Regions from separate parts of the Shewanella sp. 125m-7 genome, predicted to be linked through region 1. Evidence: predicted binding sites of a transcription regulator. Region 1 holds the regulator's gene; each other region holds the start of a gene.
What was found. The regulator NrdR, encoded in region 1, represses ribonucleotide reductase genes. The targets are predictions, from matches to a motif close to AAACACNANATNTNGTGTTT.

Region 1 (2,270 bases):
CAATAATCCCAGTAAACATAAACTAATTACTCACTCTTAACGTTAAGCGGGTGTCTTTACCCACTTTGCGCTCATCGATTAGGTTGATACGCGGTAGTTCTGACATAGCTTGAAAATCATCAAGTTCAAGCAAGTTACGCCCCTCTGAACCTAATATTTTCATCGCTTGGTACAGCACGATTTCATTAGCAAGCCCTTGGTTCACAAATGCCCCAGCGAGGGTCGCGCCTGCTTCAATTAGCACGCTATTACAACTCTGGCCTAGCAAACTCAATAGCGCATTGAGGTCAATACGCGAGTCAACCGCGGGCAATATCTGACTTTGAACCTGAGCCGGCCACGCTGCCTGTACACTTTCTGGATACGCGATTGTCGACACCAGTAGAATTGGGCTTGTTGTATTAAATAAGTTTAGCTCAGCGCCAAGACGAGCCTGACTGTCTAATACCACGCGCAGTGGTTGATGAATTTCGGCTGGCGCAAATTCTTGGGTCAGCGAGCCTAATTCGCCATAGCGCACATTTAAGCTTGGGTCATCAGCAAGAATGGTTTCAACACCTGTGACTAAGGCGCAGTGGCGCGCACGAAGTCGCTGTACATCCCGGCGCGCTTCAGGCCCCGTGATCCACTTCGACACGCCATTTGACAGCGCAGTTTTGCCATCAAGACTCGCAGCAAGTTTTACCGTTACCCAAGGCAAGCCTGTTTCCATACGCTTTAAAAAACCCAAGTTAACTTGCTTAGCTTCTTCGGTCATCAGTCCAACATCGACCTCAATGCCCGCTTCGCGCAGCATAGCGATGCCACGGCCAGACACTTCAGGATTAGGGTCGGTCACGGCAATCACCACCCTAGTTACGCCATGTTCAATTAAGGCTTTAGCGCAAGGAGGCGTACGACCATAGTGGCTACAAGGCTCTAGCGTGACATAAGCCGTCGCACCTTTGGCATCATCGCCTGCCATATTTAAGGCATACACTTCGGCGTGAGGGCCGCCAGCGCGAATATGGTAGCCTTCACCCACAATTTCGCCATCTTTAACGATAACGCTACCAACACTAGGGTTTGGACGGGTGGTATACATGCCCTTTTGTGCCAATTCAATGGCTAGGCTCATCATTTGACTGTCTTCGATAGACCACATAATGGCGGCGATTCCGATTGTTCGATTGATGGAGGACTAAGCGTTTAGTTTAGCCCTTGGAGCAACAGGTTATTTTTGCAGTTTAGCGATTGCATCGCCAAACTCTGAAACATCTTCAAAGGCGCGATAAACAGAAGCGAAACGAATATAGGCAACTTTATCTAAGTTGACTAAATGGTCCATCATCAAGTTACCTATCATTTCAGATTTTACTTCACGCTCGCCTGTGGCGCGCAACGTCGATTTAATCTTAGTTAATGCCTGCTCAATTTGGTCCATAGATACAGGTCTTTTCTCTACGGCTCTTAACATACCACCGCGCAGCTTTTCTTCATCGAAGGGCTGGCGACTGCCATCTTGTTTCACTACGCGGGGCATCACAAGCTCTGCGCCCTCAAAAGTAGTAAAACGTTCGTGGCATTGAACACACTCTCTACGTCGGCGAACCTGATGGCCGTCAGCGACTAATCGCGAATCAATCACTTTTGTGTCAGTTGCGCTGCAAAATGGACAATGCATTTAGCCTCCGTTTAGAAATTAGGTCGTGTCTCTCACTGGATTTAACTCAACCTCAGCAAGTGGGCTCGAATCAAAAAAGTATGCTCGAATAATAACAAAAATGGCCGCATAAATGCGGCCATAGGAGTCTACCTGATTTAACGCTTAAGGTTAACCGTAAACAGGGAACCTAGCGCACAATTCCAGAACCTGGCCCTTTACGCGTTCGCTAACGGCAAGATCTGAAATGTCATCAAGAATGTCACACATCCAGTTAGTTAGAAGCACTGACTCTTCTTCACCAAATCCACGACGGGTAATTGCTGGTGAACCAATACGCAGACCAGAGGTTACAAATGGTGAACGTGGATCGTTTGGTACTGAGTTCTTGTTCACGGTAATGTTAGCATTACCCAGTGCAGCGTCAGCATCTTTACCTGTGATGTCCTTGCTGATCAAATCAAGCAAGAATAGGTGGTTATCAGTACCACCAGAAACCACATCATAACCACGCTCAATGAAAGTACGCGCCATGACTTTTGCGTTAACAACCACTTGCTCTTGGTAAGTGGTAAATTCTGGGTCTAGTGCTTCTTTAAATGCTACCGCTTTAGCCGCGATAACGTGC
Region 2 (2,270 bases), on a different contig from region 1:
GCTTTTGCGTCAGTAATGCCCCAATTAAGTGCAACTTGGTAGTGCTTGTCGTAACTCTTAGCGACAAAGGGTGCCAATACTTCATCGATACGGTTAATCGTTGTACCGCCATAGATGTGGCTTGCCACTTGCGCAATAATTTGTGCCGTTACTGCCGTCGCAGTAGAAATTGACTTAGGTGTTTCAATTTCAGCGTTACCCATCTTAAAGCCATGAGTTAACATGCCGCTCAAATCAATAAGCATACAGTTAAACATCGGGAAGAATGGCGCATAATCTAAATCATGATAATGGATCTCACCAGATTCATGTGCCGCGACGACGTCTTTAGGTAAAATGTGGCATTTGGCATAATGCTTAGCCACAATACCCGCAAGCAAGTCGCGCTGAGTTGGGATCACTTTAGAGTCTTTATTGGCGTTTTCATTCAACAAAGCCGCATTGCTTTGCTCAACCAAACCACGGATCTCTTTGTTCAAACGGCTGCTAACTTCACGATTAATGTCTCTATCGTGACGGTATTCGATGTACACTCGCGCCAAAGATTTATACGGCCCTTCCATGAGCAAGTTTTCAACGGTGTCTTGCAGATCATGGATATTAACTTCTGCTAACTGCGAAACACTTTCTCTCACATTTTCCGCAATCTGTTGTGCGTATTCAGCGCACTCAATACCTGCCGAGTTAGCAGCTGCTATCACGGCGTCTTTAATCCTTGTTTCGTCAAAAGGCGTACGGTAACCATCCCGTTTAATAACCACTGGCATTGTATAAATCCTCTTCAGCTCGCTCAACTAAGTAACACTATATATAGTGGCACTTTTTCAATACATCACAATATGTGGCGCATTAAGCTATAAAATAAGAACAAGCACATTGATCCAGATCATACTTTTAAAGGAGGAAGACAATAAGAAAACAGTTCTGTCTACAAAGCCACTGATCTCAAATTATGCCCTTGACGGAGGCGTAGAAGAGGGCTAGAAGCAGGATAATTGAGGTATAAATTGTGGATAAAAATTATCGATGAATAATCTTGTCTAATTGGAATAAAGGCAACTTATTGGCTTCGTTAATAAAGGCGCAGTGATAAGCACTAGAAGGCGAGTTTATCGCAGTCAATTTTGACCAAAAATTGAGGCTTTTCAAGTGAACAAATTCAACTACAAAAGAGAATCACTCTTAATGCTTTTTAGCTAAAGCAAGATAACTATTAAGTTGACCATTTTCTTGTTGATGCTCGCCCGTCATTGACGCTAACTGCATTAATGATTTAAGTCCTTGATACTGGTTTTGCTGTGCTTCAGTTAGCGCTCTTTCAGATTGCAGCAACTCGGTAATTTGACTAGAGACTTGATTCGCTTTTTGAGCCACCACCGGGGACTGAGATATGTCCATCGCTGCCATGACCCACTTGGCATTATCCAGCAGCTCGGCAAGCTCTTTATCTTGTTCGCTATTGGTTAATGTACTGCGCTGCTCATCGATAAAGTCAGATAAAGGCTGCGCTTCTGCAGGCGGGATATCGAAGCCGCTATTAGATAATCGATTGAGTTGACCTTCAGACAGGATGCCATCTTGATATAGACGTTGAATAAGCGAAGGTAATTGCGCCGAGCTAAACTGACCTCCTTTAAAGAAGTCATTGGCCATAGCTTCAATTTTTTGTGCTCGCTCAGCCCGGCCTGATAGTACCAAGGTATTATCATTTTTTGACAGCTGAGTCGTTTCAGCTTGAGGCGTTTTTGCCCCTAACTCAGCAACCGCCCCTGCACCGCCAACATTTGACTGGCCACTATTGACGCCATAAGCGTCTGATACAAGCGCATTACTGTTGATGGTATTGCTGATACTACTCAGTGGATTCATCGTCAAAAAGCCGGCATTAATTAAATATAACCCTCTTCAAAGCATTTAACGTGCCGACTTTTTAACTAGAAAATCGATTGATTACTTTTCAGTCAACTCTTGGGTTAACGATAAACATAATGTCCTAAGTTGCTCTACTTGCTCGGCATTCATATTGACCTTTTCGAGCAAGGTTTGTTTGAGTGCTACCGCTTCAAGCTTGAGGCTGTAGCCAGCACCTGTTAGCACAATCATCTTTTTACGTTCATCGGTTTCATCTGCCAGTCGCTGTAAAAAACCTTTCGCTTCGAGTCGCTTAACTATCGGCGTCAACGTGCCCATATCGAGTCGAGTCGACTGTGAAAGTAGCGTCAAGCTAACTCTATCTTGCAGCCACAAAGACTGCATCACAAGATACTGTG
Region 3 (2,270 bases), on a different contig from region 1:
AAGCGCATAGGGATGAACATCGTGGTCGATATGATGTCGTAACCTGTATGGAAATGCTTGAGCATGTTCCCGATCCTAGTTCAGTCATTTGTGCCTGCGCCGATATGGTTAAACCCGGTGGTTTTGTGTTTTTCTCAACGATTAACCGCAACATCCGCGCCTATGTAGAAACCATTCTCGGCGCAGAATACCTATTAAAGATGCTCCCCGTTGGTACTCACGACCATAATAAGTTCATCAAACCATCAGAGTTAATTGGTTTGGCTGATGATGCCGAGCTGTTTTGTACTGATGCTGTAGGCATTACTTACAACCCTATCACTGACATCTTCAGGTATACCAAAAGCCTTGAAGTTAACTACATGATAGCAACTGTTAAAAATGACTAAATCACAAGCCCTCAATATAAAGGGAGTGCTATTCGATTTAGATGGCACGCTTGCTGATACCGCACCTGAGATGATTGCAGCGCTTAATATGGCTTTAGTCGCGAATGGTCACAATCACGTGCCATATGAAGCCATAAGAGCGAGCGCTTCACATGGCAGTATCGCAATGATAAGAGCTGCCCTTCCAACAATTGATGAGATGAGCATTGCTGCATTACAGCAATCACTGTTCGACAATTATGAGTTGATTAATGGCGACAACTGCACTTTATTTAAAGGCTTAGATAGGTTACTCGATACACTTAGCCACCTTTCTATCCCTTTTGGTGTTGTCACCAATAAGCCAGCTCGCTTTACAAGACCTTTATTAAATAAACTGGGTTTAACGGCAAAAATGCCAGCGGTAGTGAGCGGTGATACCACGCAATATGCAAAGCCTCATGTAGCCCCTATGTTATTAGCCGCGCAGCAGCTCAAGGTTTTACCGGAACATATCCTATATCTAGGCGATGCTGAGCGTGATCTTGTCGCAGCAAAGGCTGCCAATATGATTTCAGGCTTAGCGGCATGGGGTTATATTGGTCATGATGATGATCCCAGCATTTGGCCAGCAGATTATATTTTTGAAAATGGTGACAGCCTAACTGATTTTTTTCTCAAAAAGTCTAGCGTCGTTTAAGTTTTTATGCTGATTTAAACCTTGATTAAACAAGTTACTAAGCGTCATAAAAAAGTACTCAAATGATCGGTTAAGATCGCTCAAGTTAGCGACGATCTTATCGATCTTTTTATTTGATTAATTATTATCCTTCGATGAGGAAGTCAAATCAAAACAAGCTTTAAGGGTTAGCCATTACTAACTGCTTCAATTACCCCCAAGATATCCACAACTTGTCCCATAAATTCCCACTTGCAAAAAAACCATAACCTCACTATCTTGTAGCTATTGAATATCAAAACACCATATATTGTGTGTGAGTAACAATAACAGGCACTATTTAGTCGTTTGTGTCAACAACAGCAAATCACCGTTTTTACGGTTAGAAACTGTTTGTTTACAGGGAAACGCACTGTGTACCTGAACGGGTCACTTTCATAAATATAAAATCAAGGTCTATCTTTAATGAATAGCAATATGACAGTCACAAAGCGTAGTGGCGAACGTGAGACTATCGATCTCGACAAAATCCATCGCGTTATTGAATGGGCGGCAAAGGGGCTTAACAATGTCTCAGTATCAGAAGTAGAGCTGCGTTCTCACCTGCAATTTTTCGACGGTATTGCAACTGAAGCCATTCATGAGACTATCATTAAAGCAGCAGCGGATTTAATCTCGCCAGAATCACCTGATTATCAGTTTCTTTCTGCGCGTCTTGCTGTATTCCATTTACGTAAGAAAGCCTTCGGCCAATTCGAGCCGCCAAAACTTTACAACCATGTGGTCAACTTAGTAGAGCTTGGTAAGTACGATGCTCATATCCTTGAAGATTACAGCCAAGAAGAGATTGATATCCTAGATGGCTATATCGATCACTGGCGTGACATGAACTTCTCTTATGCCGCTGTAAAGCAGCTTGAGGGTAAGTACCTTGTACAAAACCGTGTTAGCCACGAAATTTATGAAAGTGCTCAATTCCTGTATATCTTGGTTGCAGCTTGCCTATTCGCAAAGTATCCCAAAGAGACGCGCCTTAAGTACGTTAAAGACTTTTATGATGCTACTTCATTATTTAAAATTTCGCTGCCAACACCAATCATGGCAGGCGTGCGTACGCCTACACGTCAGTTCAGCTCATGTGTATTGATTGAATGCGGCGATAGCCTAGATTCAATTAACGCGACGTCATCGTCAATCGTTAAGTATGTATCACAGCGTGCTGG

Region 2: nrdD (anaerobic ribonucleoside-triphosphate reductase) is a predicted target of NrdR. The motif match lies at 800-819, and genes of this name have one in related genera.
Region 3: nrdA (class 1a ribonucleoside-diphosphate reductase subunit alpha) is a predicted target of NrdR. The motif match lies at 1,346-1,365, and genes of this name have one in related genera.

What each region holds. Positions count from the first base shown of each region.
Region 1 is NZ_JBRILQ010000001.1:175,004-177,273, reverse strand. Features, by position in the region: gene ACVBIL_RS00795 (riboflavin synthase) at 1-19, opposite strand, end outside; gene ribD (bifunctional diaminohydroxyphosphoribosylaminopyrimidine deaminase/5-amino-6-(5-phosphoribosylamino)uracil reductase RibD) at 23-1,144, opposite strand; gene nrdR (transcriptional regulator NrdR) at 1,214-1,663, opposite strand; gene glyA (serine hydroxymethyltransferase) at 1,814-2,270, opposite strand, start outside.
Region 2 is NZ_JBRILQ010000030.1:27,360-29,629, forward strand. Features, by position in the region: gene nrdD (anaerobic ribonucleoside-triphosphate reductase) at 1-767, opposite strand, end outside; gene ACVBIL_RS14035 (hypothetical protein) at 1,183-1,869, opposite strand; gene ACVBIL_RS14040 (MarR family winged helix-turn-helix transcriptional regulator) at 1,951-2,270, opposite strand, start outside.
Region 3 is NZ_JBRILQ010000019.1:40,909-43,178, reverse strand. Features, by position in the region: gene ubiG (bifunctional 2-polyprenyl-6-hydroxyphenol methylase/3-demethylubiquinol 3-O-methyltransferase UbiG) at 1-389, shown strand, start outside; gene ACVBIL_RS10730 (HAD family hydrolase) at 382-1,068, shown strand; gene nrdA (class 1a ribonucleoside-diphosphate reductase subunit alpha) at 1,513-2,270, shown strand, end outside.